Regions from separate parts of the Streptomyces pactum genome, predicted to be linked through region 2. Evidence: riboswitches for the same ligand, from Rfam matches in the RefSeq annotation. Region 2 holds a riboswitch; the other holds the start of a gene.
What was found. A riboswitch is a leader RNA that binds a small molecule or an ion and turns the genes downstream of it on or off. The one in region 2 is predicted to bind glycine.

Region 1 (15,457 bases), 4.4 Mb from region 2:
CCCGTGCCGCTCAGCCCCAGCATGTTGTCGGGCATGACGGAGACCAGGGCGATGATGAAGAGCAACTGCGGGAAGGCCAGCAGGCCGTCCATGATCCGGCTGATGAGGGCGTCGACCCAGCCGCCGAAGAAGCCGGCCAGCACACCCAGGATGGTGCCGAGGACAACGGCGACGAGCGCGGACAGGAAGCCGACCAGCAGCGAGATCCGGGCACCGTGGACGATGCGGGCGAAGATGTCACGGCCGTTGACCGGCTCGACGCCCAGCCAGTGTTCGCCGCTCATTCCGCCCAGGGACCCCGTGGGGGTGCCGAACAGCGGGTCGATCGCGTCCTCGTTGAAGGAGTTGGGATCCTGCCCGTACAGGGCGGTGATCGCGGGCGCGAGCACCGCGATCACGATGAGGACGAGCACCACGACGCCGCCCGTCAGGGCCAGCTTGTCCCGTTTCAGGCGCTCCCAGGCGATCCGGCCCAGGGACCGCCCCTGTACCGCCTTGGTGTCGGCGCCGGCAACCGCCGCTTCCTCGGCAGCACTTGGGGCCGCTTCCGCGGTCGGCTCGTGCAATGGTGCCGTCATCTGGCAGGGACCCCTCTCAACCGGCGGTAGCCGGCCCGCACTTGCCGCTGTAGCGGCGTGATCAGTCCGTCGTACACAGGGGCGAACAATCACCCCTTGTTGCGGGAGTCTTCAACGCTTTGGCGATCTGTAGCCAGACTTGACGGGGAATGGATGCGTAACCGTGATGCTGTTTGAGGTGTTCCGTTATCCGGACACTGGGTAACGGGGGCCGGACACGGACGAGTTGGGACATCGGGGGCAAGATGGCGCCTTACGCCCTCATCTACGCGCGAAGATCTCCGCCCACCGGGGACGGGGCCAACCCCGCGACGGTCAGTACCGGCCCCCGGCCGGAGGGTATCCGTAACCGCCCGCGGGTGCCTGGGCGGGGGCGGCCGCGTGGGCCTCACGGTCGTAGAAGGGGCGGGCGTGGGCGCGCAGCCACAGGGCGACCGGGTCGTGGGTGTCGGTCATCGCCACCGTCGACACCGGCAGCCCGTCCGGCACGGCGCCGACGGACTGCTGCATCATCCCGCGCACCGCGTCGACGGCCGGCGGTGAGGTGTCGTACACGTCGAGGCCGATGGCGAGGTACGGCGCGCCGAGCGCCGGCTGCACCCAGGCGCGGCGCAGCGCGCGGACCGCCGGGGTGCGGTGGGCGTTCTGCGCGAGCAGGGCGTAGAACTGGGGGATCTCGATGGCCGGTTCGGACAGGCGCAGGGGTCCGGCGGGCTGGCGGTCCAGACCGGAGGCGATGCGGCGCAGGTCCAGCCAGGGGATGCCGACGCCGCCGCCGGGGGCGTGCGGGTTGAGCCAGAGGCCGTAGTGGTCCGGGTAGAGGGCGCGGGCCACCTCCAGTCCCTCGACCACCTCGTACGACCGGTTCCAGCCGCTGGCCGAGAGCTCCTGGGCGGAGGTGACGCAGGGCGCGTAGCCGTAGCCGTCGACCTCCATGTTCCCGTACTGGGCGTCCGGGGAACCGGCCTGGCCGTGCCAGAGCAGCATCCAGACCTGGCCGGAGGCGGGGGTGGCGAGCGCGCGCAGCAGGGCCTCGTAGGCGTCGTAGCGCCCGGGCGTCACCTGGCGCAGCATGTGCTCGACCTGTCCGGTCGTGGTGCCGCTGGCGCTCACGCGTATCGCCCCTTCGAGAAGTTCCCCGGCTGTGGAACCAGCTTAAGGCTCCGCGGACGGGGGACGCCCATGAGCTCGGGTGCTGTGTCCGTGGGCGGGCGCGGGCTCGTCGCGGCTCGCCGCGCCCACGCGGCCAAGCCGCATGTCCCACAGCCCGTGCCCGGTGCGTACGTCTCCCCCGCGGCGTTCACGACTCCCGGTCGTAGAACGGTCGGACACGTGCGCGCATCCAGTCGCAGACCGGGTCCTGGGCCGCCTCCAGCAGGACGAGGTTGACCTGGCACTTCAGGGGCGCTGTGGCCAGGGCCCGTCCAAGGGCCTCCAGGGGGACGGCACGGGCGTCGCCCTCCCAGTGGGTGAGTTCGACGCCGACGAACATGACGGGGTCGGCGGTCTCGACGGCGGCGAGGCAGCGGCGGGCGGTGCGGACGACGCCGACGGCGGCGAACTCGGCGGAGGCCGCGGCCAGGAACTCCACCGGGTCGTCCTGCCAGTCCGGCTCGAAGAGGCGGACCCGGCCGCCGGACGCGGGACCGTCCAGCGGGGTGCGGCCGGCCCGGCACAGCTCGGCCACGGCCGGCGGCGGCAGCGGGACGCCGAGAACGCCGTCCGGGTTCACGGCGATGCCGATCTGCGGGGGCAGGCCGCGGGCGAACTCCGCGGCGGGGGCGACGGTGTACGCCATCTGCGCGCCGGCGACCTGGCGGAGCTGCTCCTCGGAGCTGAACACCGGCACGTAGGCCTGGCCCTCGATCTCCAGCGAGGGCAGGTCGAGGGGGCCGCTGTTCGGGCCGCCGCCGTTCGGCAGCGGTATCCACACGAAGCTGCGGCCGAGCACCTCCACGATCCGGCCGCCGGCACCCGGCACGCCGAGGGAGGCGGACAGCACCTCCTCCAGCTCGTTGCCGGGCCACCCGCCGTGGGAGTGGGGGTGCGCCTGCGCCGGGAATCCGGCGGAGAAGTCCGCCGGGAGGTCCCCTGGGATGTCCATCTGCCTACCGCCTGCCTGGTACCGCTGCTGTGGCTGAAAAGGCTAACCCGTTCGGCCCCGCGGCCCCAGGGTCTGTTCCGGGTCCCCGCCGGGGCGCGGACGGGGACCCGGGGCCGCCCCGGGTGCGTCACCCCGTGAAGGCGATCCGGCGCAGCGTGTCCGCCGCCGCCCGGTCCAGCAGGATCGCCGAGGTGCAGCCGGCGGGCAGGGTGCCCTCGGTCACCGCGCGCAGCAGGCGGGTGTTGGCCGTGCGGTGCCGCCGGAAGGCGTACCGCGACACGCCCCGGCCGCGCTCGCGCTGGCCGGCCAGGGCCTCGTCGGGGTCGACGTCGAGCAGCAGCAGGTGCAGGATGCCGTCCCGGCGGCGGGCCTCGCGAGCCAGCCAGCCGCGCACCCAGGCCTGGGTGCCGCAGTCGTGCACGACGACCCCCTCGCCGGAGCGCAGCGCGCTGCGCAGTCCGGCGTAGTGGGCGAGGCGGACGAAGGGGCGGTAGAGCCCGTACGGCAGGAAGCGCGGCATTCGGCGGTCCCAGCGGTCGCGGGTGTCCTGTGAGTCGATGCGCGGTCCGCGCACGGCGCGCCGCATCAGCGTGGACTTGCCGCTGCCGGGCAGGCCGGTGATCACCACCAGGTCCCGGGGTCCGAAGAGCAGGGCGTGCGGGCTGCGGCCGCCCCGGTCCCGCAGGTCGCGGACGACGGGTGCGGGCATTTCGGCGCACGCCTGAGGTGCCGGGGCGACCGGCTGCTTGGTCAGCGCGAGACCCGAGCTCGTGGCGTACGCCGTGGTCCTGTTCACCGTGATCGTCCTCCCCTGGGGCGGTTCACGAGTTCCCATCCCCGTCGAGTGTAAAGAGAAGGTAATGCGCAGGTCTCGCGTTTTCGTGCGCTTACTGCCACAGGCCGGTTACAGATCACGGTCTGCCATGGACCGGCCTGGCGTGCAATGATGGCGGCGCCAACTGCATACCGGCCGTTTGAATCCGCGCGGGAGAGTCCCCGGCCGTCGCCGGGGCGCCGAAGGAGCAAGTCCCTCCCTTGAATCTCTCAGGCACCGTTACCGCGCGGGCGAGGCACATCTGAAAAGCGGGCCGCCTCCGACGGGCTGCCCCACCCAAGGTGCAAGTCCTGATCACCGTACTCCGGTGGTCGTGGCGAACCTCTCAGGTTTCGATGACAGATGGGGAGGATCGACCTCGCCACGTCCTGTCCTGGGAGACGACCGACCGATGAGCAGTACAGAACTCCGCCGTACCGCGCTCGATGCCACGCATCGCGCGCTGGGCGCGACGATGACCGACTTCGCGGGCTGGGACATGCCCCTGCGCTACGGCTCCGAGCGGGACGAGCACCTCGCCGTGCGCTCCCGGGCCGGTCTCTTCGACCTCTCGCACATGGGCGAGATCACCGTCACCGGTCCGCGCGCCGCCGAGCTGCTGGACTTCGCGCTGGTCGGCAACATCGGCAGCGTGAAGCCGGGCCGCGCCCGCTACACCATGATCTGCCGCGAGGACGGCGGCATCCTGGACGACCTGATCGTCTACCGCCTGGGCGAGACCGAGTACATGGTGGTCGCCAACGCCTCCAACGCCCAGGTGGTGCTGGACGCGCTGACCGAGCGGGCCGCCGGCTTCGACGCCGAGGTCCGCGACGACCGCGACGCGTACGCGCTGCTCGCCGTGCAGGGCCCCGAGTCCCCGGCCATCGTGAAGAGCCTCACCGACGCCGACCTGGACGGCCTGAAGTACTACGCCGGGCTGCCCGGCACCGTGGCCGGCGTCCCGGCGCTCATCGCGCGCACCGGCTACACCGGCGAGGACGGCTTCGAGCTGTTCGTGAAGCCGGAGGACGCCGTGGAGCTGTGGCGGGCGCTGACCGAGGCGGGCGAGGGCGCCGGGCTGGTCCCGTGCGGCCTGTCCTGCCGGGACACGCTCCGCCTGGAGGCGGGCATGCCGCTGTACGGGCACGAGCTGACGACCGCGCTGACGCCCTTCGACGCCGGGCTCGGCCGGGTGGTGAAGTTCGAGAAGGAGGGTGACTTCGTCGGGCGCGCCGCGCTGACCGAGGCCGCTTCCCGGGCCGAGCAGAACCCTCCCCGCGTCCTGGTCGGCCTGGTCGCCGAGGGCCGCCGGGTGCCGCGCGCCGGGTACCGGGTCGTCGCCGGCACGGAGGTGATCGGCGAGGTCACCTCCGGCGCCCCGTCCCCGACGCTGGGCAAGCCGATCGCCATGGCGTACGTCGACCCCGCGCACGCGGCGCCGGGCACCGCGGGCGTCGGTGTGGACATCCGGGGCAGCCACGAGCCGTACGAGGTCGTGGCGCTGCCGTTCTACAAGCGCCAGAAGTAGACAGTAGAGGGACACCGGCCGCGGCCGTCCGTGACCGCGCGCACCTTCCCGCTGCTCACCGCGGTGTCAGCGGCCCCCCGTTCATCAGCACTTTCCCGCGTACAGGAGAATTCAGGCCATGAGCAACCCCCAGCAGCTTCGCTACAGCAAGGAGCACGAGTGGCTGTCGGGCGCCGAGGACGGCGCCTCGACGGTCGGCATCACGGAGCACGCGGCCAACGCGCTCGGTGACGTCGTCTTCGTCCAGCTCCCCGAGGTCGGCGACTCGGTGTCCGCGGGCGAGACCTGCGGCGAACTGGAGTCGACCAAGTCGGTCTCCGACCTGTACTCCCCCGTCTCCGGCGAGGTCACCGAGGTCAACGAGGACGTCGTCAACGACCCGTCGCTGGTGAACTCGGCTCCCTTCGAGGGCGGCTGGCTGTTCAAGGTGCGGATCACGGACGAGCCGGCCGACCTGCTCTCCGCCGACGAGTACACCGCCTTCACCGCCGGCTGAGGAGTCACGGACCGCATGTCGCTTCTGAACACCCCCCTGCACGAGCTCGACCCCGACGTCGCCGCCGCCGTCGACGCCGAGCTGGACCGCCAGCAGTCCACCCTCGAGATGATCGCCTCGGAGAACTTCGCCCCGGTCGCGGTCATGGAGGCCCAGGGCTCGGTCCTCACCAACAAGTACGCCGAGGGCTACCCCGGCCGCCGCTACTACGGCGGCTGCGAGCACGTCGACGTGGTCGAGCAGATCGCCATCGACCGGGTCAAGGCGCTCTTCGGCGCCGAGCACGCCAACGTGCAGCCGCACTCGGGCGCCCAGGCCAACGCGGCCGCGATGTTCGCGCTGCTCAAGCCCGGCGACACGATCATGGGTCTGAACCTCGCCCACGGCGGGCACCTGACCCACGGCATGAAGATCAACTTCTCCGGCAAGCTCTACAACGTCGTCGCCTACCACGTCGGCGACGACGGCCAGGTCGACATGGCCGAGGTGAAGCGCCTCGCCGAGGAGAACCGGCCGAAGCTGATCGTGGCCGGCTGGTCGGCCTACCCGCGTCAGCTCGACTTCGCCGCGTTCCGCGAGGTCGCGGACGCGGTGGGCGCGTACCTGATGGTCGACATGGCGCACTTCGCCGGTCTGGTCGCGGCGGGTCTGCACCCGAACCCGGTCCCGCACGCGCACGTCGTGACCACCACCACGCACAAGACGCTGGGCGGCCCGCGCGGCGGTGTGATCCTCTCCACGGCCGAGCTGGCCAAGAAGATCAACTCCGCCGTCTTCCCCGGTCAGCAGGGTGGCCCGCTGGAGCACGTGGTGGCCGCCAAGGCCGTCGCCTTCAAGGTCGCCGCGAGCGAGGACTTCAAGGAGCGCCAGGGCCGTACGCTGGAGGGTGCCCGCATCCTGGCCGAGCGCCTGGTGCGGGACGACGCGAAGGCGGCGGGCGTCTCCGTCCTGACCGGCGGCACGGACGTCCACCTGGTCCTGGTCGACCTGCGCGACTCCGAGCTGGACGGGCAGCAGGCCGAGGACCGCCTCCACGAGGTCGGCATCACGGTCAACCGCAACGCCGTCCCGAACGACCCGCGTCCGCCGATGGTGACCTCCGGGTTGCGCATCGGTACGCCGGCCCTGGCGACCCGCGGCTTCACGGCCGAGGACTTCGCCGAGGTCGCGGACGTGATCGCCGAGGCGCTGAAGGCGCCCTCTCCCTTCGGGGCCGCCGACGCCGAAGCCCTCAAGGCCCGGGTGAAGACCCTGGCCGACAAGCACCCGCTGTACCCGGGTCTGAACAAGTAGACACCGCGTGTTCGGGGGCGCCGTGCCCGCCACAAGCGGGCCCGGCGCCCCGCCCCGAAGCACCACCTCTGCACCACCCCCGTTCTGAGGAGTCCCCCGTGGCCATCTCGGTCTTCGACCTGTTCTCGATCGGTATCGGCCCGTCGAGCTCCCACACGGTCGGCCCGATGCGCGCGGCCCGCATGTTCGCCCGCCGCCTGCGCAACGAGGAGCTGCTCGGCTCCGTCGCCACGGTCCGCGCCGAGCTGTACGGCTCGCTCGGCGCCACCGGCCACGGCCACGGCACGCCCAAGGCGGTGCTGCTCGGCCTGGAGGGCGACTCGCCCCGCACGGTGAACGTGGAGACGGCGGACGAGCGCGTCGAGACGATCAAGTCCTCGGGCCGCATCCGCCTCCTCGGCGAGCACGAGATCGCCTTCGCCTACGACGACGACATGGTCCTGCACCGCCGCAAGGCCCTGCCCTACCACGCCAACGGCATGACCCTGTGGGCCCACGACGCGACCGGCGCGGAAGTGCTCTCCAAGACGTACTACTCGGTCGGCGGCGGCTTCGTCGTCGACGAGGACGCGGTGGGCGCGGACCGCATCGTGCTCGACGACACGGTGCTGAAGCACCCCTTCCGCACCGGCGACGAGCTGCTGCGCCTGTCCCGGGAGACGGGCCTGTCCATTTCCGCCCTGATGCTGGAGAACGAGCGGTCCTGGCGCGACGAGGACGAGATCCGTGAGGGCCTGCTGGAGATCTGGCGCGTCATGCGGGCGTGCGTCGACCGCGGCATGTCCCGCGAGGGCATCCTGCCGGGCGGCCTGAAGGTCCGCCGCCGCGCCGCCAACACCGCGCGCAAGCTGCGCTCGGAGGGCGACCCGCAGGCCCTGGCCATGGAGTGGATCACCCTGTACGCCATGGCCGTGAACGAGGAGAACGCGGCCGGCGGCCGGGTCGTCACCGCCCCGACCAACGGCGCGGCGGGCATCATCCCGGCGGTCCTGCACTACTACGTGAACTTCGTGCCCGGCGCCGACGAGGAGGGCGTGGTCCGCTTCCTCCTGGCCGCGGGCGCCATCGGCATGCTCTTCAAGGAGAACGCCTCCATCTCCGGCGCCGAGGTCGGCTGCCAGGGCGAGGTCGGCTCCGCCTGCTCCATGGCGGCCGGCGCCCTCGCCGAGGTGCTGGGCGGCACGCCGGAGCAGGTGGAGAACGCCGCCGAGATCGGCATGGAGCACAACCTGGGCCTCACCTGCGACCCGGTGGGCGGCCTGGTCCAGATCCCGTGCATCGAGCGCAACGGCATGGCCGCGGTCAAGGCGGTCACGGCGGCGCGGATGGCGATGCGCGGCGACGGCTCCCACAAGGTGTCCCTCGACAAGGTCATCAAGACCATGAAGGACACCGGCGCGGACATGTCGGTGAAGTACAAGGAGACGGCGCGGGGCGGGCTGGCGGTCAACATCATCGAGTGCTGACCCTCCGTCCCGCGCCCGCTTGGGCCCCGGTGGCTCAGATCCCGCAGGTGGGAGCCGACCAGTACGGCGACGGGTCGAAGGCCACGTGGGTGTGGTCGTTGTGGCCGGGGTAGCCCGGGCCGAGGATCTCCGAGAAGCCGTGGGTCCTGGCCTGCTGGGCGAGCCGGCACAGGGACGGCGAGCCGACGAGGTCGGCGGCGTCGCCGTAGAGGTGGCGGCTGGTGGCGGAGCCGCCGACCGCGTTGTTGCAGGCCCGCGAGCGGAAGCCGCTGGAGATGGTGATCGGGACGTCACCGAGGGCGTGCCGCATCGCCTCCAGCTTCCACATGGTCTTGAGCGCGTTCGACCTGGCGGTGGCGGCGGAGACCGCGCCGCCGGACCAGTCGGAGTTGCACTTGTTGAGCTCGGCGTAGGTGAAGTGGACGGGCGTGCAGTCCGCGTCCTGGAGGGCGTAGATCTTGCTGAAGGTCGCGGGCCCGGCGACACCGTCCGCGCTCAGTCCGTAGGCGGCCTGGAACTTCTTGACGGCGGCGGCGGTCCGCGCGCCGTACTGGCCGTCGTAGGAGAGCCGCTCGCCGGAGGTCACCCAGCCGGCGACCCGGATCTGGAGCTGGGTCACGTCGCTGCCGGAGGACCCCTGGGAGAGGGTGCGGTTCCAGGTGTAGCAGGAGTCGGCGTGTGCGGCACCGGCGGTGGCGCCGACCCCGACCACCGCACCAGCCATGAGCATGACAATCGAAAGAAGCAGACGTGACGCGCGTCTGAACATTTCGGCCTCCCGACCGTTGAGCCGACCACGGGCTGGAGCCCAGCGTGCGGTAACCGAGCTACGCGCGTCAATGGCGCCCCGGGGAAGTGAAGTCGGGGTTTCCCCGTGGGACGGGGATCACCCGTGCCATCGTGGGGAATAACCAACTCCCGTCCCCCCACGGCTCCTCAGGGAGGCTCCATGCTGCGCGGCATCGACGTCAGCGCGTACCAGTCCTCCACTTACGACACGGACGGCCTCTCCTTCGTCTTCGTGAAGGCGACGGAGGGCCGTTCGTACGTCAACCCGAAGCTCGCGGCCCAGACGAAGCGGGCCCGCGACGCCGGACTCGTCGTCGGCTTCTACCACTTCCTGTGGCCCGGCAACCTCGCCGCCCAGGCCGAGTACTTCGTCTCCAAGGCGCCGGAGAAGAAGGGTGACATCCTCGCCGTCGACTGGGAGACGACGGGCGAGGGCACCCATGCGGGCAACGCGGAGAAGGACAGCTTCATCCGGAAGGTGAAGGCGCTGCGGCCGGACAACCGGGTGATCCTCTACGCGAACAGGAACTTCTGGCTGAACGTCGACACCACCTCGTACGCCGGCGACGGCCTCTGGATCGCCGACTACGTGTCGGCCGGCAAGCCCCGCATCCAGGCGAAGTGGCGCTTCCACCAGTACACCGACGATCCGGTCGACACCAACGTGGCGGACTTCCCGAGCAGAGCCGCGCTGAAGGAGTGGGCCGACGGCGCCTAGTTAACCCCGGAAGCCCGCCGGCCGCTCCGGCGACGCCTCCGCCAGGGCCTTGGTGACGCCCTCGACGCCCGCGCGCAGGCCGTAGACCGGGGTGTCGGGCTGCTGGCGCCAGGACTCGTCGATGCCGCCGGCGTCGACGGTGTCGAAGCCCAGCTCGTCGATCAGGGACCGGACCCTGGCCTTGGCCGCCTCGTCGTCGCCGGCGACCGGGAGCGCCAAGCGGTCGGGGTCGCCGGCCGGGCGCGGACGCTCCAGGATGTCCTGGGCGTAGGTGCCGTTGAAGGCCTTGACCACCGGGCGGCCGAGGTGGCCCTCGATCCAGCGGCTCTCGGTGAGGCCCTCGTCCTCGATGGCGGCGATACGGCCGTCGCGCTGCTGCGGGTAGTAGTTGTTGGTGTCGATGACCGCCACGCCGTCGGCCGCCCCGTCGAGGACACCGGAGGGCAGGTCGGGGACCGCCTTCAGCGGGATGGTGACGACCACGATGTCGGCCCCGCGCGCCGCCTCCCCGACCGGTACCGGCGTGGCGCCGGTCTCCTCGGCCAGTGCGGTGAGCGTGTGCGGGCCGCGGGAGTTCGCGACCGAGACGTCGTGGCCCAGGGCGGTCAGCCGCCGGGTGAGATTGCCGCCGATGTTTCCCGCGCCGATGATGCCGATCTTCATGGTGCCGACTCGCCTGGCCTTTCGGAGGTCGTGTCCTGCGGATCCCGGCGACTCCCGCCGGTGACGAACTCCAACCTCCGGCCGAAACCGGATATTCCGCCGAGGGGCGCCCCGGGTGACGGGCGGGCGCCCCTCACGGCGTCGTCACTTGTTCAGGTGAGCCCAGAACTCGTCGAACGACAGGAGCTTGTCCCCGTCGAGGTCGCGACCGGCGATGATCGCCTCGGCCACCGACTCGGTGACGTTCCAGTCGCCGCCCTGGGCGAGCGCGGTCTTGAACTCGGCGGCGGTGACGAACCCGTCCCCGTCCGTGTCGATCCGCTCGAACTGCTTGCGTGCTTCCTCGATGTCCGCCACCGGTCCGCCCCTCATCTCGTGCGTGGGTCCTTCTGACGCAGGTCAGATTAGCTGCCCGTTCGGCCACCCGGTGCGGCGACCACCCGCCCGGACCGCGGGCGGGGCGCGTCGGGGCCGGCAGTGCCGATGCCGGCGAGGACCTCCGTCATGGAGGTGCCGACCAGCAGCGGACGGTGCGCGCCGGCGGCCCGGTGGTCCACGCCGGCCCACCGACGGCCACGAGTCCGGTGCCTTCGTCGTTCACGTCTGGGAGTCTGGGCCTTCCAGTGGGCGGAGACTCGGGGAGCGCGGTGTGGCGGAGGGCCTGCGGGACATTCTGGAGGCGGCGGCGCGGGGCGTGTTCCCGCCGGCGGACGGCGGGACCACCGTGGTGCCGCAGCACGGACCCCGGGACGCGGGGGTGATCGCCTTCACCGCGCACTCGGTCGTCTTCACGGACGAGGACCCGCGGTGGGTGCGCGAGACGCTGGGCGGGCTCGGCTGCGACCCGCTCGCCGCGACGATGAACACCCGGTTCCTGACCGCCTTCACCAAGCGCACGGGGCGGACGTCCGACACCATCGACGTGCTGCTGACCGGTGCCCCGCTTCCGGGCCGGCCGGAGATCGCGCTGACCGAGGTCGCCGATCCCGGGCATCCCCGGGTGGTCGCGGCCCGCCGACGGCGCGACGAGGTGCGGGTGTGGGCGGCGGACGGCGGAGTGCTCGTGCCGGGCCGCGAGGTCGCCGGGCGGCTGGAGGCCGCGGTGGAGGTGGCGCAGGGGGTACGGCACCGGGGGCTGGGGCGGCGCCTGGTGACGGCGGCGCGTCGGCTGGCCGGGGGCGAGGCGGTGTGGGCCCAGGTGTCGGCGGGGAACGCCCGCAGTCTGCGGGCGTTCCAGGCGGCGGGCTACCGGCCGGTGGGGGCGGAGGCGCTGTTCCTCCGGCCGTGAGTCACGGCCGGTCCCGGGGGCGGGGCCGTCAGTGCGGGGCGCTCAGCGCGGGGCCCTCAGTGCCAGGGCTTGTAGTGCGGGTTGCTCTCGCACTCGCTCATGATCTCGGTCCTGGTCTGCCGGTCGACGGGGCAGGCGCCGATGACGTACCGCCGCTGGATGCCGCCGGGGAAGGCGACCTCGACCTGACCGGCCCCCTTGTGGGTGTCGCCGATGGTCTTGTTCACGTCGATGCCTCCCGGGGCGTCGATGTAGTAGTTGTAGCCGGACTTGTACCAGGTCTTGTAAAGGTCGTGGTCGTAGGTCGTCGAGACGTACGGCGAGGGCTGGTTGACCAGGACGTACTTCTCGACGTCGTACTGGCCGTTGTGGACGTCCTCGGCGTGTCCACCGAACGCGGTTGCCCTCAGCGGCAGATGGGGCCCCTCCTCAGCGGTCCACCACCCGCATCTCGAACCATGTCGTCTTCCCGCGCGGCAGCAGGTCGACGCCCCACCGGTCGGACAGCTTGTCGACGAGGAAGAGGCCGCGCCCGCTGATGTCCGTCTCCTGGACCGGCATCAGACACGGCAGCCCCCTGGACGGGTCGCGGACCTCGACGCGGATCCAGCCGGGGCGGCGGCGCATGTGGAGGCCGAAGACGCGGGCGCCGGTGTGGCGTACGGCGTTGCCCACCAGCTCGGAGACGAGCAGGACGGTGTCCTCCGTGAGCTTCGGGCCGAGTTTCCACTGGCGCAGGGCCACGACCTGGGCCAGTCGGCGGGCGGTGGCGGCGGACTCGGGGCGGGACGGTAACGGAACCTCGCGCTCCGTCGGATTGCCGAACAACTCCAGCGCCTTGAGCGCGCGATCGTCCTCGACCGCCGGCGACCAGCGCGCCGCGGTCGCACGTCCGGCTCCCCGCGGCTGTTCCGTACCCTCCAGCCCCGCCATGCCCCCATCATGGCCGTCCCCGGGCGGCTCCGGGGCCGTTCCCCGGGAATGCGCCCCTGCCGGGCCCTGGCTCGACAGCGGTCGATCGGCATATGCCGCAGGCAGTTCGGAGCCGGGAACAGCCCCACTGACCTGCGCGGACGGCTCGGCCGGAGACAAGCGGCGGACTCCCTCGACAAGGCGCGCTTAACGGTGCGTTAAGGCTGCCATAAACCGCCCCATCGAGGGACCCGGAATCAGACACCGCGTCAACTGCGAGTGATGCGGACCAACTCATCGGACCAACTTCACCGGACCGGCCCACCGGACCGCCCCAACGGAGCGGCCTCAGCGGACCGGAAGCAACAGGCCCGGCGCAAGGGGGCCGGTCCGGCACAGGAGGCCGGCGTCACGGCCCGGCGATCAGAGGAACTTCGCCTTCCCGGGGCCCTCCTCCACGAAGCTGCGCATCCCGCGTTCCCGGTCCTCGGTGGCGAACAGACCCGCGAACCAGTTCCGCTCGACGGCGAGACCGGTCTCGATGTCCGTCTCCAGGCCCGTGTCGATCGCCTCCTTCGCCGCGCGCAGGGCGATGGCGGGCCCCTTCGCGAGCCGCGCGGCCCAGGCGTGCGCCTGCTCGTAGACCTCCGCGGCCGGTACCACGCGGTCCACCAGGCCGAGGGCCAGCGCCTCGTCGGCCCTCACCTGGCGGCCCGTGAAGATGAGGTCCTTGGCCTTGGAGGGGCCGATCAGCCGGGACAGCCGCTGGGTGCCGCCCGCACCGGGGATCAGGCCGAGCAGGATCTCGGGCTGGCCCAGCTTGGCGTTCTCACCGGCGATGCGGAAGTCGGCGCAGAGCGCGAGTTCGCATCCGCCGCCGAGCGCGTATCCGGTCACGGCCGCGACCACCGGCTTGGGGATCCGGGCCACCGCCGTGAAGGAGTCCTGCAGGGCACGGGCGCGCACGATCATCGCCGTGTGGTCCATCACCTGCATCTCCTTGATGTCCGCGCCCGCCGCGAACACCTTCTCGCCGCCGTGGATCACCACGGCGCGCACGTCCTCGCGGCGCGCGGCCTCCTCGGCCAGCTCCTTGATCCGGTCCTGCGTGGCGACGTCCAGCGCGTTCATGGGCGGGCGGTCCAGGCGCAGCGTGCCGACGCCGTCCGCGACTTCGAGATGTACGGTCATGCCAGCAGGTTAACGGTGGCTAACGGGAACGGCCCCGGTGCCGTACCTCACATCGAGGACGCCGGGGCCGTACGAGCGGGCAGGCTCAGGCCTTCCACTTCTCCCAGGACATGTTCCAGCCGTTGAGGCCGTTGTCGGGGGCGATGGTCGCGTCGTCGGAGTTCTTCACCACGACCACGTCGCCGATGAGCGAGTTCTCGAAGAACCAGGCGGCCGGCGCCTTCTCGTCCCAGCCGCCGCGCACGTCGCGCAGGCCGATGCAGCCGTGGCTGGAGTTGCGGTTGCCGAAGGCGTCGCCGCCCCAGTAGTTGCCGTGGATGAAGGTGCCGGAGGTGGACAGGCGCATGGCGTGCGGGACGTCCTTGATGTCGTACTCGCCGCCGTAGCCGACCGTCTCGCCGTTCATGCGGGTCACGGGGAGCCGCTCGGTGATGACCATCTGGCCGTTCCAGGTCTCGTAGCCGGGCGCGCCGGTGGTGACGGGGATGGTCTTGACGGTCTTGCCGTCCCGCACGACCTTCATCGTGAGCTTCTTGGCGTCGACGACGGAGACCTGGCTGCGGCCGACGGTGAAGGAGACGGTCTTGGCCTGCTCGCCGTAGACGCCGTCGCGTCCCTCGACGCCGTCGAGGTTGAGGTCGACGGTGACCTTGGTACCGGCCTTCCAGTACTTCTCCGGGCGGAAGTCGAGGCGGTCGTTGCCGAACCAGTGGCCCGCGACCTCGACGGCGGGCTCGGTCCTGATGCGGATGGCCTTCTCGACGTCCTCGGGGTTGGTGATGCCCCGGGTGAAGCGGATCGAGAACGGCATGCCGACGCCGACCTTGGTGCCGTCCTCGGGCGTGAAGTGGCCGATGAAGGTGTTCTTCGGCGTCAGGGTGGTGAAGCGGGAGTCCTCGGCGGCCGTGCGGCCCTCGGAGTCCTTGGCGACCGCGTGGACGGTGTACGTCGTGGCGGCGGCCAGGTGGGTGGACGGCGTCCAGGCGGCGCCGTCGCCGGATATCTTCCCGTCGACCTCCGCGCCGTCGGCGTCCTTGACGACGACCTCGGTCAGCTTGCCCTTCGTGGCGCCTATCCGCAGGGCGCCGTTGGTGTCGACGGCCTTGGCCCCGTCCTTCGGGGCGATGCTGACGACGGCCTCGGACTGCTTGCTCTGCGCCGCGGTGGAGTCCTCGGCGTTCTTGCCGCCGCCCCCGTCCCCGGCTCCCGGGCCGGACCCTCCCCCGCCGCAGGCGGTGACCGTCAGCAGCACGCCCAGTGCCAGTGCCGACAGTGCCCTGCCGCGTCCCCTGCCGCCCCGCCCCCGGATGCCGGCCGACGACGCCCCCGATATCGGACGCACGTTCAACTTGTCTCCCCTCGCCGGGCCCGGCCGGGCCCGCGCCCCAGTGCGCCCGCGCGCACCGGCGCATCGTATCCGCAGGCCAGGGGCGTAGGGGACAGAGGAATTGTCACTGTTCCGTACCGAGTTGGCGGCCGGGTGCCGCGGTCACGCCGGCGTCACTTCACCGCACTGCCCGCTCTCCACTCCTTCCAGTTCATGTTCCAGCCGCCGAGCCCGTTGTCGGGGGCGACCTTCCTGTCCTTGCTGTGGACCACCTCGACGACGTCGCC
Region 2 (15,457 bases):
CGCCGGGAAATAGCGCCGGTTCTCCTCGAACAGGTCGTAGGCCGAGGTCACCCACCGCTCACCGAACCAGGTGCGCGGCCGCACGCCCTGGGCCTGGAGCTCGGGCGGGCGGGTGTCGGTGGACTGCTGGAACAGCGGGGGCCGCGACTCGCGCCACAGCTCCCGGCCGAAGAGGAAGGGCGCGTTGGCGCCTACGGCGATCTGCGCGGCGGTCACCGCCTGGGCCGCGTTCCACACGGCCGCGAAGCGGTCCGGAGTGACCTGGAGGTGCAACTGCACCGAGGTGCAGGCGGCCTCCGGGGCGATGGACTTCGAGGTGCAGGTCAAACGCTCGACGCCCTCGATGTCCAGGGTGAAGTCCTCACCGCGGGCGGCCACGATCTGCTCGTTGAGGAGTGCGTAGCGGTCGACGGCGGAGAGATTCGAGGAGACCAGGTCGTCCCGGTCCAGCGTCGGCAGAATACCGATCATCGCGATTCCGGCGTCGACCTCGCCCGCCTTGCGGTCCGCATATGCCAGGGACGTACGGATCTCCTCGGCGAGACGGTCGAAAACCCGGCCGCCCAGCCGATGTGGAGCGATGTTGACCTCCAGGTTGAACATGGCGAGTTCTGTTTGGAAGTCGCGGCTCGCGATGCGCTCCAGGACTTGCGCATTCAACATTTTCGGCATCCCGTCGGCACCGACGAGATTCAATTCGATCTCCAGCCCCATCAGGTTCTTCGGACGGTCGAACCGCTTCTCCGCCAGAAGTCGCTCCAGCCCCGTCAGGCACCGCTGGAGCTTCTCGCGGTAGCGCTGGCGATCGGACAGGTCGAACTGACCTGCCACGACCTTCTCCCCCATGGAAGAGTCCCTTCTCGGAGCGGTGAGTCGGAGATCCGGCCGCCGGGGGCCGGTCAGGTGGGATGATGCCCAGCCGAAGCGATCGATAACGTCCCCGCACCGGCCCGGCAGCCGCTACGCTGTGCCGATGTGACCGGCGGCACATTCACTGGGCATGACACGTCGAGCAGTTTCCCGGCCGGGAAGTCGTGAAAAACGCCGACGCCAATTGGCCGACCGCTCGGTGCGCATTCCCCGAGGTCACCGTCGCCCACACGGCGAGAAATCCGGAGGATTCCCGCATATCGACGGCCGAATGCAACCTTGTACTGGTTGCCGGAATCCGCTAGTTGAAACACAGTCTGAACACATGTCGTATAAACTCCGCAGACAAGGTAGCTGACCGGCGCCCACGGTCGATGGATCGTGCCGTCGAGCTGACGCGCGGCAGGCCTCACCGCCTTCCCGGTTCCGGACCCCGGCCGCTGCCTCTCCAGCCCCGCGAGCTGACAGCGTCGTCCGCCCCGCTCCGCCCTCGCGCCACCGTGCCTTCGAATGAGAGGCGACCCATCATGCCCCTGCATGTCCCCCCGGCTCCCGCGCCCGCCCTGCGCTCCGTTCTCACCGCACTCTCGTCTCCCACCGCGGTCCGTGAGGCCCGGACCCCCGCCCTGCTCGGCGCCCAGGGGCCCGGCACGCCCGAACTGCCGCTTCCCGTGCACGTCCTGGACCGGATCACGGCGGAGGGAGTGGCGGTGACGCGGCTGACCGGGTGGCGCTTCCTCATCCGCTGCGGCGACCGCGCGGTGGCGGCGGCGGAGACCCGGCTGACCCCCGACGGATGGGCGTTCTCGCACTTCTTCGAGGGCCCTTACGTCGCCTCGACCGAGCGCGCCCTGCGCCAGGCCGAGTCGATGCCGCAGGCCTACCAGCCGCGTCTGCTGTCGGTTCCCGGGCTCTACATGCTCACGCTGTGGCTGCACGGCGACGGCACCGCGGACGCCGCCGCCGGACACCCCGCGGCCACCGACCTGCTGGTGCCGCTGGCGCCGGCCCCTCCCGGCATCGCGGCCCACCGGCCGCACCGGGTCGCCGATCTGCTGCCGGTCCTCACCCTCCGGGTGACTCCGACACGACTGCTGCGCTCCCCGGCCTGACCGCCCCTCCCGCCGGCCGCCCCCCGACCCTGGCGGACTAGCCCCATAGGGCCATGTCGAACCACCCGAAGTGACAGTGCAGTTGAGCTGAACCGTCCGGGCGGGTGATGCGTCACAACCTGTGAGAAGCGGTGCTGCGAAATACCTGCGGATCGAGGCCCGTGGGGCAACACTGGGTTCGGACCGACTTACACAACGGGGGGCGGCCATGAACGACGCTTCACGCCGCGGGACAGACAAGACAGCGACCTCACCCGAATCGACAGACCGAGAGACCCCACTCATGTGCCAGCACCAGCCACCGTGCCCTTCAGCCGACTCCGCCGACCGGGAATCCGCCCGCCTCGTGGCGCACCACCCGGAGCAGGGTTGGAGCCTGCTGTGCAACGGCGTCGTCCTCTTCGAGGACACCGGTGAGCTCCTGCCGGACGGCCAGATCATCGCCCCGCACCGTCCTGTCGGTGCGGGCCTGATGACCGCCGCCTGAGCACAGGCCGGGCGGTGCGACCCCAGTCCGCCCGGTGATCCACGGGGCCGGCCCGCAGGCGACGTCTGCGAACCGGCCCCGACGCGTGTCCGGGGCCGGTCACCCCACGTGGTCCTCCGTGCCTTCGCGGTCACGGTGGCCCCCCCCCTTCCCGGCCCGGAACGCCTTCACCCGAAGGCCCGCTTTCCGGAAGACTCCTGGAAGTCTCACGGTGTGGTGGACGGAGGCGGGGGAAGTGGCAGCAGACGAGGCCGGTGCCCGGGCGGCTCCCGGCAGCCGGAGCAGAGTCACGGTCACGGGCCACCCGGTCGAGCGGTCCGGCATCCCCGCCGACGCGGTGACCTCCTCCGGCTCGGGGCTGCCGAGCGGCCCTCGGGCGTCTCGTCGACCAGTGAGGAGAGCTGGGCCGCGTCCGCCACCTGGTCCTCCGTCCTACCGCGCACCGGCACGAACTCGGCCGCCTGCCGGTTGCCGAGCGTGATGGTGCCGGTCTTGTCCAGCAGCAGCGTGGAGACGTCACCGGCGGCCTCGACGGCACGGCCCGACATGGCGAGCACGTTGCGCCGGACCAGACGGTCCATGCCCGCGATGCCGATCGCGGAGAGCAGGGCGCCGATCGTGGTCGGGATCAGGCAGACCAGCAGCGCCACCAGGACGACCATCGTCAGTTCGGTGCCCACGTAGTCGGCGAACGGCGGCAGCCTGGCGCAGGCCGGCAGCGAGGACGATGGTCAGCGAGGCCAGCAGGACGTTCAGCGCGATCTCGTTCGGCGTTTTCTGCCGTGCCGCGCCCTCGACGCCCTCGACGCCCTCGACGCCCTCGACGCCCTCGACGCCCTCGACCAGGTTGATCATCCGGTCGATGAAGGTCTCGCCCGGCTCGGTGGTGATCCGGACGACGATGCGGTCGGAGAGCACTCTCGTCCCGCCGGTGACGGCGCTGCGGTCACCGCCCGACTCTCGGATGACGGGCGCCGACTCGCCGGTGATGGCCGACTCGTCGACCGACGCGACACCCTCGGCCACGTCGCCGTCGCCGGGGATGACGTCCCCGACCCCGCAGACCACCAGGTCGCCTGACGCTATATCGCGTTATACCCAACGGCCAACCCCGCGTCCACCGTTCACCGGCCGCGCCCTATCGTGACCGGCATGCAGTCCTACACCATCGGCCAAGCGGCGCGGCTGCTCGGCGTCAGCCCGGACACCGCCCGCCGCTGGGCCGACGCGGGCCGGCTCACCACCCACCGCGACGAGGGCGGACGGCGGCTCGTCGACGGACGGGGCCTGGCCGCGTTCTCGGTCGAACTCGCCCGCTCCGGCGGCGCCGACGAGGAGACGCCGTACACCTCGGCCCGCAACGCGTTCCCCGGCATCGTCACCGCGATCAAACTCGGCGACGTCGCCGCCCAGGTCGAGATCCAGGCCGGCCCGCACCGGCTCGTCTCCCTGCTGACCCGTGAGGCGGTTGAGGAGCTCGGCCTGGAGGTCGGCATGGAGGCCACCGCCCGCGTGAAGTCGACGAACGTGCATATCGACACGGCGTGACCGCCGCACCGCGTCCGTGCGGACGCACATGCAAGCCACTGAACCAGTCAAGCTCGCTCATGCGATGAGACAGGAGACTTACTCCTGGCAGATGCGGAAGTATCATCGGCGAACGGAGAGCCCGCCGTGCGCCCGGTCACCGGGCCCGTCGGACTCCTGCCAGCAGGACGCCGAGGGAGTGGCCCGTGATGACCCGTTCCGTGTGCAGGACCCGCCGCATCCGCCGGAGTCTGCGGGTGAGCGGCGCGGGGGCCGCCACGCTGCTGGCCCTGAGCGCCTGCTCGTCGTCCACCGGCTCGCAAGAGGAATCGGGCTCCGCCGGTTCCTCCTCGGAGGTCTCCGGCCAGGTCACCGTCTTCGCCGCCGCCTCGCTCGAGGAGAGTTTCACAGCGCTCGGCGAGGAGTTCGAGAAGCGGCACCCGGGCACCGGGGTCACCTTCAGCTTCGGCGGCAGCGACGCCCTGGCCGCGGGCATCACCAGCGGCGCCCCGGCGGACGTCTTCGCCTCCGCCAGCCCCAAGACGATGGCCACGGTCACCGACGCCGGGGCGACGGCCGGCGAACCGTCCACCTTCGTCCGCAACCAACTGGAGATCGCCACCCTGCCGGGCAATCCCGAGGGGATCTCCTCCCTGGAGGACCTCACCTCATCCAGCCTCAAGGTCGTGCTGTGCGACAAGACCGTGCCGTGCGGCACCGCGGCGCAGAGGGCTCTGAAGGCCGGCGGCCTCGAACTCACCCCGGTCTCCTACGAGCAGGACGTCAAGGCCGCCCTGACGAAGGTGGAGCTGAACGAGGCCGACGCCGCCGTCGTCTACCGGACCGACGTGAAGGCGGCCGGTGACAAGGTGACGGGCGTGGACTTCCCCGAGGCCGCCGAGGCCGTCAACGACTACCCGATCGCCGTCCTCAAGGACGCGCCCAACGCCAGCGCGGCGAAGGCCTTCGTCGCGCTGGTGAAATCGGCCGAGGGGCAGCGCGTGCTGACTGACGACGGGTTCCGCACGCCATGAGGAAGCCCGACGCCATGAGGAAGCCCGACGTCATGAGGAGGCCGCACGCCGCGAGGACCGGCGCCCGCATGGTTCCGGTCCCCCTGCTGGTCCCCGCCCTCGTCGGTCTGGCGTTCCTGCTGCTGCCCCTGATCGCCCTGCTGGTGCGGGCCCCCTGGCGCAGCCTCCCGGACCAACTGACCAGCCCCGAGGTGTGGGAGGCCCTGCGGCTGTCGCTGGTGTGCGCCACGTCGGCGACCGCGCTCAGCCTCGTCGTCGGCGTGCCGCTGGCCTGGCTGCTGGCCCGCACGGAGTTCCCCGGCCGCGGCGTCGTCCGCGCGCTGGTGACACTGCCGCTCGTGCTCCCCCCGGTGGTGGGCGGCGTGGCACTCCTGCTGGCCTTCGGGCGCAACGGCGTCATCGGGCAGTGGCTGGACGCGTGGTTCGGGATCACACTGCCGTTCACGACGACGGGCGTCATCCTCGCGGAGACGTTCGTGGCCATGCCCTTCCTGGTCATCAGCGTGGAGGGCACCCTGCGTGCGGCCGACCCGCGCTTCGAGGAGGCCGCCACGACGCTGGGCGCCTCCCGCTTCACCGCGTTCCGCCGGGTCACCCTGCCGCTGATCGCGCCCGGCATCGCGGCGGGTGCCGTCCTGGCGTGGGCACGGGCGCTGGGCGAGTTCGGCGCGACGATCACGTTCGCGGGCAACTTCCCGGGGCGGACCCAGACCATGCCCTTGGCGGTCTACCTCGCCCTGCAGAACGACCCGGCGGCGGCGATCGCCCTCAGCCTGGTGCTGCTGGCCGTCTCCATCGCCGTACTGGCCGGTCTCCGGGACCGCTGGGTGAGGGCATCGTGACCGGCTGGACGAGGGCATGGCGACCACTGGGACGGAGTCTTCGTGCCGGACCGGGCGAGGGCAACGCGACCAGGCGGACGAGGGCGCTCCATGACGGACCGGACAAGGACACCACGACCAGGGGGACCAGGGCGCCTCACGACGGACCCGACGGGGCGTCCGGACCGCCGGACCAGGCACCCGGCCCGCCGGACGAGGACGGCATGACCGGCACCGACGAACCGGCCTCGGCCATGGACACCACGGACGGCCACGCGCCCGACGGCGGCCTCGACGCGCGGCTCGTCGTGGACCGCGGCACCTTCCGGCTGGACGTCGCGCTGACCGCCGCTCCCGGCGACGTCGTCGCCCTCCTCGGCCCCAACGGCGCCGGCAAGACGACCGCCCTGCGCGCGCTCGCCGGCCTGGAACCGCTGGCGGACGGCCGTCTGCGCCTCGACGGCACCGCGCTGGACCGTACGCCGCCCGAGTCCCGCCCGGTCGGCGTCGTCTTCCAGGACTACCTGCTCTTCCCGCACCTGACCGCGCTCGACAACGTGGCCTTCGGCCCGCGCTGCCGGGGTGCGGGCAAGGCGGAGGCCCGGGCGCGAGCGACCGCGTGGCTGGACCGCATGGGTCTCGCCGCCCACGCGGGCGCCAAGCCGCGCCGCCTCTCCGGCGGCCAGGCCCAGCGTGTCGCCCTCGCCCGCGCCCTGGCCACCAACCCCCGGCTGCTCCTGCTGGACGAGCCCCTCGCCGCGCTGGACGCGCGGACGCGGCTGGAGGTGCGGGCGCAGCTCCGTCGCCACCTGGCCGAGTTCGAGGCCGTGGCCGTACTGGTCACGCACGACCCACTCGACGCCATGGTGCTGGCCGACCGGCTGGTGGTGGTCGAGGACGGCAGGGTCGTCCAGGAGGGCGGCCCAGCCGACATCGCCCGCCGGCCGCGTACGGACTACATCGCGCGGTTGGTCGGCCTGAACCTCTACCGCGGCCGGGCCGACGGCCACACCGTGCGGCTCGACGCCGGTCCCCCCGTCACCACCACCGAGGACCTGTCCGGCCCGGTCTTCGTGGCCTTCCCGCCGGGCGCCGTGACCCTGTACGGGGAACGCCCCACCGGCTCCAGCGCCCGCAACCTGTGGCATTGCGAGGTCGCGGGCCTGGAGACCCACGGCGACCAGATCCGCGTCGACCTCACCGGCGAACTCCCGCTCGCCGCCGACCTCACCACGGTCGCGGCGGCCGAGCTGGGCCTGCACCCGGGCGCACCGGTGTGGGCGACGGTCAAGGCGACGCAGACCCACGCATACCCGGCATGACACCGCACGCGGGCTACGGTGCCCCCATGAGCCTGAGCATCCGCAACCAGCTCCCCGGCACCGTCACCGCCGTCACCCCGGGCGAGGCCATGGCGACGGTCAGGGTCCGCCTCGCCGGCGGCCAGGACCTCACCGCGGCCATCACCCGGGACGCGGCCGAGGACCTGTCCCTCACCGCCGGTAGCGCCGTCCGCGCCCTGGTGAAGTCGACGGAGGTCTCCCTGGCGACCGCGCGCGTCCAGGGCCTGTCCATCCGCAACCAGTTGCCGGGTACGGTCACCGCCCTCACCCCCGGCGACGCCATGGCCTCCGTCAGGATCGCCGTCGAGGGCGCCGAACTGACCGCCGCGATCACCAGGGAGGCCGCCGACGATCTCGGGCTGGCCGTCGGCGTCCCCGTGGTCGCGCTCGTCAAGTCGACCGAGGTGTCGCTCGGGACCGCCTGACCCCGACGCCGGGGAGGGCGCCCGACACGACCCGACACGACCCGGCACGACGGCACGACAAGAGGCTCCGTACGGGCCCTGGGGGCGCGCACGGAGCCTCTTGTCCGTATACGGGGCTCAGTCCTCGTACGCGTCCAGCGGCGGGCAGGAGCAGACCAGGTTCCGGTCGCCGAAGGCCTGGTCGACGCGGCGCACCGGCGGCCAGTACTTGTCGGCGGCGGACACCCCTGCCGGGAAGACGGCCTCCTCACGCGTGTACGCGTGGTCCCAGTCACCGCCCAGCGCACCGGCGGTGTGCGGCGCGCCGCGCAGCGGGTTGTCGTCGGCGGGCCAGGCGCCGGAGCCGACCTTCTCGATCTCCGCGCGGATGGCGATCATCGCCTCGCAGAACCGGTCCAGCTCGGCCAGGTCCTCGGACTCGGTCGGCTCGATCATCAGCGTGCCGGCCACCGGGAACGACATCGTCGGCGCGTGGAAGCCGTAGTCGATCAGCCGCTTGGCGACGTCGTCGACGCTCACGCCGGTCGCCTTGGTCAGCGGGCGCAGGTCGATGATGCACTCGTGCGCGATCAGCCCGCCCGGGCCGTTGTACAGCACCGGGAAGTGCGCCTCCAGGCGCTTGGCGATGTAGTTGGCGGACAGCACGGCCACCTGGGTGGCGCGCTTGAGCCCCTCGCCGCCCATCAGCCGCACGTACGACCACGAGATCGGCAGGATGCCGGCCGAGCCCCACGGCGCCGCCGAGATCGGTCCGACGCCCGTCTGCGGACCGGCCGCGGGCTGCAGCGGGTGGTTGGGCAGGTACGGCGCCAGGTGCGATCGTACGGCCACGGGGCCGACGCCGGGACCGCCGCCGCCGTGCGGGATGCAGAAGGTCTTGTGCAGGTTCAGGTGGGAGACGTCGCCGCCGAAGTGACCCGGCTTGGCGAGGCCGACCAGGGCGTTGAGGTTGGCGCCGTCCACGTAGACCTGGCCGCCGGCGTCGTGCACCTGTGCGCAGATGTCGGCGACGTGCTCCTCGAAGACGCCGTGCGTGGAGGGGTAGGTGATCATCAGCACGGACAGTTCGTCGCGGTGCTTCTCGATCTTGGCGCGCAGGTCCTCGACGTCGATCTCGCCGTCCTCGGCGGTCTTGACGACGACCACCTTCATGCCCGCCATGACGGCACTCGCGGCGTTGGTGCCGTGCGCCGAGGACGGGATGAGGCAGACGGTGCGCTGATCGTCGCCGTTGGCGCGGTGGTAGGCGCGCACGGCGAGCAGGCCGGCGAACTCGCCCTGCGACCCGGCGTTGGGCTGGAGCGAGACCTTGTCGTACCCGGTGACCTCGGCGAGCCGCTCCTCCAGCTCGCGGATGAGGGTGAGGTAGCCCTGCGCCTGCTCGGCGGGCGCGAAGGGGTGCAGCCCGCCGAACTCGGACCAGGTGACCGGCTCCATCTCGGTGGTCGCGTTGAGCTTCATGGTGCAGGAGCCCAGCGGGATCATGCCGCGGTCCAGCGCGTAGTCGCGGTCGGCGAGACGGCGCAGGTAGCGCAGCATCGCCGTCTCCGAGCGGTGCTGGTGGAAGACGGGGTGCGTCAGGAAGTCGTCCGTGCGCAGCAGCGCCTCGGGCAGCGTCTCCCCGGTCGCCGCGTCCAGCGCCTCGATGTCACCCTCGACGCCGAAGGCGTTCCACACGCCGCCGACCTGGGCGCGCGTGGTGGTCTCGTCGCAGGCGAACGACAGGTGGTCGGCGTCGACGAGCCGCAGGTTGACGCCGTTTACTCGGGCGGCGTGGACGACGTCGGCGGCCCGGCCGGGCACGCGGGCGGTGACCGTGTCGAAGTAGGCGCCGTGGACGATCTCGACGCCGCCGGCCGCCAGACCCGCCGCGGTGACCGTGGCGTACCGGTGGGTGCGCCGCGCGATGGCCCGCAGCCCCTCGGGACCGTGGTACACGGCGTACATGCCGGCCATGACGGCGAGGAGCACCTGCGCGGTGCAGATGTTGCTGGTGGCCTTCTCGCGGCGGATGTGCTGCTCGCGGGTCTGCAGCGCGAGGCGGTAGGCCTTGTTGCCGTCGGCGTCCACGGAGACGCCGACCAGGCGGCCGGGCAGGCTGCGCGCGAACTTCTCGTGCACCGCCATGTAGCCGGCGTGCGGCCCGCCGAAGCCCATCGGTACGCCGAAGCGCTGCGTCGTGCCGATGGCGATGTCGGCGCCCAGCTCGCCGGGCGAGGTGAGCAGGGTGAGCGCGAGCAGGTCGGCGGCGACGGTGACGAGGGCGCCGAGCTCGTGCGCCCGGTCGACGACCGGCTTGATGTCGCGTACGGCACCGGAGGCGCCCGGGTACTGGATCAGGACGCCGTTGATCTCCCGCTCGGCCACCTCGGCCGGGATGCCCTCGCTGAGGTCGGCGACGACGACCTCGACGCCGGTCGGCTCCGCGCGGGTCTGTATCACGGCGATGGTCTGCGGCAGGGCGTCCGCGTCGACCAGGAAGAGGCCCTTCTTGTTCTTGCCCATGCGCCGGGAGAGCGCCATGGCCTCGGCGGCCGCGGTGCCCTCGTCGAGCAGCGAGGCGCCGGAGGTCGGCAGGCCGGTGAGCTCGGCGACCATCGTCTGGAAGTTCAGCAGGGCCTCGAGGCGGCCCTGGGAGATCTCCGGCTGGTACGGCGTGTAGGCGGTGTACCAGGCCGGGTTCTCCATGACGTTGCGCAGGATGACCGGCGGCGTGAAGGTGCCGTAGTAGCCGAGGCCGATCATGGAGTCGAGAACCTGGTTGCGGTCGGCCAGGGAGCGCAGCTCGGCCAGCACCTCGGCCTCGGAGCGCGCGCCCGGCAGGTCCAGCGCGTCGGCGTTCTTGATCACATCCGGCACCGCGGCGGCCGTCAGTTCGTCGAGCGAACCGTAACCGACCTGCGCGAGCATCTTGGCCCGTGCCTCAGGGTCGGGGCCGATATGGCGCTGCTCGAAAGGCATTGCCTGTTCGAGTTCGGAGAGCGGGGTGCGATGGGCGGTCATTGCGGAGGCCTCCTGGTCTGACGACCTTCGAGGGGCACCACGGCGCGGGTACCCGTACGGCCTCCCCCTCTGTCATCTCAACCTGAGAGCTTCACCGGTCGGGCCCGAAGGCACTCCCGGCTTTCACCGTCGGTGAGAGCGGAAGCCGTCGACACCCGCCCTGCTTTCCAGAGTGACCTCGTCCGTGCGGTACGTGAGCCTGAGAGATTCCGGGGAGGATTTGCTCCTTCGGCGCCTCCGGTGGTGTCCGGAGGACTCTCCCGCGCGGGGTCAGCAGCCGTTTGCCAGCCTACCAGCGAGGTCACCGCACGGACTTCGAGTGGCCGACCGACCCTAAGTGCTCTTTTGTAGTACTACGGATGATTCCGGCGGCTGGTGGGTCGGCTGGTGCGCGACCCCAGTGCGACCAAGTGGAGGGCCTCGTGCGTACCGACATCGACCCGCGCAATCTGATCGGCCGCAAGGCGTTCGACCTCGACGGCACCCGGATCGGCACCGTCGACGAGGTCTATCTCGACGACGCCACCGGCGTCCCCGAGTGGGCGGCCATACGCACCGGCCTGTTCAGCCGGGACGCCTTCGTTCCCCTGGAGCCCAGCGAGCTGGTCGACGGCGCCCTGCGCGTGCCCTTCGAGCGGGCCCTGATCAAGGAGGCTCCCGACTTCGGCGTCGGCCGCCACCTCTCGCCGGAGCAGGAACTCCAGCTCTACCACCACTACGGTCTCGACGTGGCCGCTCCTCCCCCGGCCCCCGACCGCGACTTCGGCAAGCTGGCGGGCCAGGGCAAGGAGGAGAGCTGACGGCCCAGCCCGCTGCACCGGCCCCCGGCACCGGCCGCCGGGCCGGTGCGGCGGACGACGCCGCGGACGCGGGCCCCTGCCGCTCCGACCCTTCCTGAAGGGCAGAGCGGTCCCCTGCGCGCGGCGCTGTCGCCCGTCGTCCCTTCTCCGCCTCGTCCCCGCCTCACATCCGGACCCACTGGGCCCCGCTCGCCGCACCGGTCAGGTGCCACTGATCTCCGGCGACCCGATCCGCCGGCCAACTTCCTGGCCGGACGCAGGACCCGCCGCCCCCGCCCGGCCGGCCCCCGCGTCGGGCACCGGGCCGGTCCTGGGGCCGGTCTCCAGGCCGGTCTCCAGGCCGGTCTCCAGGCCGGTCTCCAGGCCGGTCTCCAGGCCGGTCTCCAGGCCGGTCTCCAGGCCGGTCTCGGCATCGAGACCCCCGCCGGCCTCGGCACCGGTCTCGACGCCGCCGGTCTCCGCACCGAGCCCCCGGCCGATCCCCACGTCGGACCCCGCGCCAAGACCCCGGTCGGCCTCGGCGGTCGCGGGACCGGTGGCTCCGGGTCTTCGCGGTACGGGCGGGACCAGCGGCAGCGGATCCGCCGGTGTCAGATCCGGGTCGTCCACCGGAAAGGTCCGCACCCGGCCGGTCTCCGAGTACGGCGTCTCGAACCGCACGGTGACCCGGCCCAGCCCGCTGCCCTGCACCCACCCGTGTCCGTACTGCGCGTGCCGCACGTCGTGCCCCGACGGCCACCCGCGCTCGGCGGGGGCCGGCCGGTCCTCCTGGACGGGCTCGACGTCGGGTTCCTCGACGAGGTCGTCGCCCCGGCCCCCCGCCGCCTGGGCGAACAGGTCCTCCTGCGTGTAGTCGGCGAGCCCGCTGACGCCGACCCCGAGCAGCCGCACGCCACCGGTGGTGTCCACGGAGTCCAGCAGCCGGGCAGCGGCCTCCCGCACCACCGCCGGGTCGTCCGTGGGCCCCCGCAGCGTCTCGGAGCGCGTCAGCGTGGAGAAGTCGTACCTGCGCACCTTGAGCACGATGGTCCGCCCGGACAGCCCGGAACCGCGCAGCCGCCGCACACACCGGTCGGCCAGCCGCCCGACTTCCACGCCGACCCGCACCCGGTCGTGGATGTCCACGTCGTAGGTGTCTTCGACGGACACCGACTTGGTCTCCCGCTCGGCCACCACGGGCCGTTCGTCGCGGGCCAGCGCCATGGCGTACAGGGCGTGCCCGTGCGCCTTGCCCAGCAGCCGTACGAGCTCGTCCTCGCCCGCCTCGGCGATTTCTCCGACCGTGGTGATCCCGGCCCGCCGCAGATGGTCGCCCGTGGCCGGCCCCACCCCGGGCAGCGTCCGCACGGTCATCGGCTCGAGCATGGCCCGCTCCGTCCCCGGCGGGATGAGGACCAGCCCGTCGGGTTTGGCCTGCTCCGAGGCGATCTTGGCAAGCATCTTGGAAGCGGCCAGCCCCACGGACCCGGTGAGGCCGGTGACGGTGCGGATGTCCGCGCGGAGCTTCGCCCCGGCCAGCCGCGCCGATCCCGCGTCCCGGGCCGTCCCGCCGGCCTCCAGGTCCACGAAGGCCTCGTCCAGGCTCAGCGGCTCCACCAGCGGTGACAGTTCACGCAGCAGCCGCATCACCTGCTCGCTGATCGACCGGTAGAACTCGAAGCGCGGGACGAGGTACGCGGCGTTGGGTGCGAGCCGCCGGGCCTGGCCCATGGGCATCGCCGAGTGGACGCCGAAGACCCGCGCCTCGTACGAGCAGGTGGCGACCACACCGCGGGGTCCGAGGCCGCCTACGACGACGGCCTTCCCGCGCAGACTCGGCTTGGACGCCTGCTCCACCGAGGCGAAGAAGGCATCCATGTCGAGATGCAGGATCGTGGGCGCGGTTCTCACATCTCCGATGCTGCCCTACGCCACTGACAATGCCCCGCCCGCGTGCGGCGGTGTTTCAGACCGCCCGGTTGCGCCGCCGCGCCAGCTCGTCCGCCGGATTGTGCCCCACGAGGGTCTCCCCGGTGTCGATCCGCTCCCCGTGCAGTTGTGAGAGCGCGCTCTCCACGTCGCGCCAGACCACGCCGACGGCGATCCCGAAGATGCCCTGGCCGCCCTGGAGCAGGGCGTGCACCTCGTCGGGCGAGGTGCACTCGTAGACCGTGGCGCCGTCGCTCATCAGCGTCACGCGCTCCAGGTCACGGAAGTCGCGCTCCCGGAGGTGCTGGACCGCGGTGCGGATGTTCTGCAGCGACACCCCGGTGTCCAGGAAGCGCTTGACGATTTTCAACACGACCACGTCGCGGAAGCCGTACAGACGCTGCGTGCCGGATCCGTGCGCGGGCCTCACGCTGGGCTCGACCAGAGCCGTGCGGGCCCAGTAGTCGAGTTGCCGGTAGGTGATACCGGCGGCGGCGCAGGCCGTCGGCCCGCGGTAGCCGATCTGCTCGGACGCCATGGACGTCGCCCCTCCGCTGCTCGGCACGGCAGCCGCTCGCTGCGGAGCAGGGTCGGCCGCCCCACCGTGCTGGGGATGCCCCCCGCCGGCGCGGAGCCGAGAGCTCGTGGGAGGGTACGGACCGTTTGCCCCGAGGCTCTGCCCGGGGCCACCCCCAGTCGTACCGTCGCCGCTGATTCTCACGCCGACCTCCGTCCTTGACCTGCCTCCTCGACGGTAGGCAGTCACCAAGGGTGCGTCAACGATCGCCACACTCGGCACGCCGGGTGATAATCACCCTACGAGTGGTTTCGCGTGCCCAACCGCGGGGAAAGGCTAGCCGAATGTGCCCGGAGGAGGGCCGCGCGACGTCCGCGAACGCCTCGGCTCCCGTGCCTCACTGGTTACTGGTCCCGAAGTCCTCCGGCGAGATCTGGTCGAGGAACTCGCGGAACTTCTCCACCTCGTCCTCCTGCTCGTCCGGGATGGCGATGCCGGCGTCGTCGAGCACCGTGTCACTGCCGTAGATCGGCGTTCCGGTGCGCAGGGCCAGCGCTATGGCGTCGGACGGCCTGGCACTCACCTCGACGCCGCTGGCGAAGACCAGCTCGGCGTAGAAGACCCCGTCGCGCAGGTCCGTGATGCGTACTTCCGTGAGCTCCTGGCCGACGGCTTCCAGCACGTCCTTGAACAGGTCGTGGGTCAGCGGCCGCGCGGGCGCCATGCCCTGCTGGGCGAAGGCGATCGCCGTCGCCTCCCCCGGCCCGATCCAGATGGGGAGGTAACGGTCGCCTCCGACCTCGCGCAGCAGCACGATCGGTTGGTTGGAGGGCATCTCGACCCGGACACCTACGACATCGAGCTCGTTCACACAGCAACCCTAGGCCGTGCCCGGGACATTTGGGTAGTCGGGCCGGGATCAGGTGGGCGTTCCGGGTCTTCCGGCCGCTCGTTTCAGGGCAGCCGCACGCCGAGGGCGGCCTGCACCAGCGCCGCGTGCAGCTTCACCGCCAGCCCCGCCAGCTCCTTGGTACGGGCTTCGGCGTGTGCCCTGGTCTGCGGGTTGCGGTGACGCTTCAGCGGGGCCACCACCTGGTCCACGAGCCCGGCCTCCCGGTCGGCTGCGGCCTTCATCACCCGCAGGTGCCGCGGTTCGATACCGAATCGCCCCAGCTCCACCACCAGTGACGCCACGGTGACCGCCTCGGCGTCGTACGTTCCGTCGGGCAGCGGAGCCAGGAGCCCGTAGGACTCCCACTCCTTCAGCTCCTGGTCGCCGACTCCGGCCGCGGCGAGCAGCTCGTCCCGCCCGATCCGGGCCGCTGCGGTCCCCTCGGCGGGCTCCGGGACGGCCTCCCCGTCCCGCTGCCTGCCCAGCGTCGGCAACGGCACTGCCTCGCCCCGTTCCATCGCGTCCAGGTGCTCGCGGATCACCTTCAGCGGCAGATAGTGGTCCCGCTGCATGCGCAGCACCTGGCCGAGGCGCTCGACGTCGCGCGCGCTGAACTTGCGGTACCCGGCCGGGGTCCGCCGCGGCTCGACGAGGCCCTCCGACTCCAGAAAGCGGATTTTGGAGATGGTGACGTCGGGGAACTCGTCACGCAGCGCGT

Region 1: it holds a riboswitch for glycine, as region 2 does, so the genes downstream of both, gcvT (glycine cleavage system aminomethyltransferase GcvT) here and gcvP (aminomethyl-transferring glycine dehydrogenase) in region 2, are expected to answer to the same signal.

What each region holds. Positions count from the first base shown of each region.
Region 1 is NZ_CP019724.1:2,752,442-2,767,898, forward strand. It holds gene B1H29_RS11245 (ABC transporter permease) at 1-578, opposite strand, end outside; gene B1H29_RS11250 (enhanced serine sensitivity protein SseB C-terminal domain-containing protein) at 894-1,691, opposite strand; gene B1H29_RS11255 (enhanced serine sensitivity protein SseB) at 1,879-2,682, opposite strand; gene B1H29_RS11260 (AAA family ATPase) at 2,810-3,478, opposite strand; glycine riboswitch at 3,658-3,752, shown strand; glycine riboswitch at 3,753-3,869, shown strand; gene gcvT (glycine cleavage system aminomethyltransferase GcvT) at 3,909-5,027, shown strand; gene gcvH (glycine cleavage system protein GcvH) at 5,146-5,523, shown strand; gene glyA (serine hydroxymethyltransferase) at 5,539-6,816, shown strand; gene B1H29_RS11280 (L-serine ammonia-lyase) at 6,915-8,282, shown strand; gene B1H29_RS11285 (D-Ala-D-Ala carboxypeptidase family metallohydrolase) at 8,317-9,051, opposite strand; gene B1H29_RS11290 (glycoside hydrolase family 25 protein) at 9,232-9,789, shown strand; gene B1H29_RS11295 (NADPH-dependent F420 reductase) at 9,790-10,545, opposite strand; gene B1H29_RS11300 (EF-hand domain-containing protein) at 10,597-10,809, opposite strand; gene B1H29_RS11305 (GNAT family N-acetyltransferase) at 11,102-11,740, shown strand; partial or broken gene B1H29_RS11310 (ADP-ribosyltransferase) at 11,797-12,132, opposite strand; gene B1H29_RS11315 (ATP-binding protein) at 12,170-12,673, opposite strand; gene B1H29_RS11320 (enoyl-CoA hydratase/isomerase family protein) at 13,076-13,843, opposite strand; gene B1H29_RS11325 (L,D-transpeptidase) at 13,929-15,191, opposite strand; gene B1H29_RS11330 (L,D-transpeptidase) at 15,344-15,457, opposite strand, start outside.
Region 2 is NZ_CP019724.1:7,118,083-7,133,539, reverse strand. It holds gene B1H29_RS30790 (glutamate-cysteine ligase family protein) at 1-846, opposite strand, end outside; gene B1H29_RS30785 (hypothetical protein) at 1,398-1,982, shown strand; gene B1H29_RS30780 (DUF5999 family protein) at 2,266-2,469, shown strand; partial or broken gene B1H29_RS30775 (potassium-transporting ATPase subunit B) at 2,832-3,558, opposite strand; gene B1H29_RS30770 (TOBE domain-containing protein) at 3,622-4,017, shown strand; gene modA (molybdate ABC transporter substrate-binding protein) at 4,206-5,030, shown strand; gene B1H29_RS30760 (ABC transporter permease) at 5,045-5,872, shown strand; gene B1H29_RS30755 (ABC transporter ATP-binding protein) at 6,106-7,173, shown strand; gene B1H29_RS30750 (TOBE domain-containing protein) at 7,200-7,619, shown strand; gene gcvP (aminomethyl-transferring glycine dehydrogenase) at 7,737-10,622, opposite strand; glycine riboswitch at 10,800-10,895, opposite strand; gene B1H29_RS30740 (PRC-barrel domain-containing protein) at 11,045-11,422, shown strand; partial or broken gene B1H29_RS30735 (DNA polymerase IV) at 11,860-13,312, opposite strand; gene B1H29_RS30730 (MerR family transcriptional regulator) at 13,368-14,051, opposite strand; gene B1H29_RS30725 (bifunctional nuclease family protein) at 14,245-14,718, opposite strand; gene ftsR (transcriptional regulator FtsR) at 14,802-15,457, opposite strand, start outside.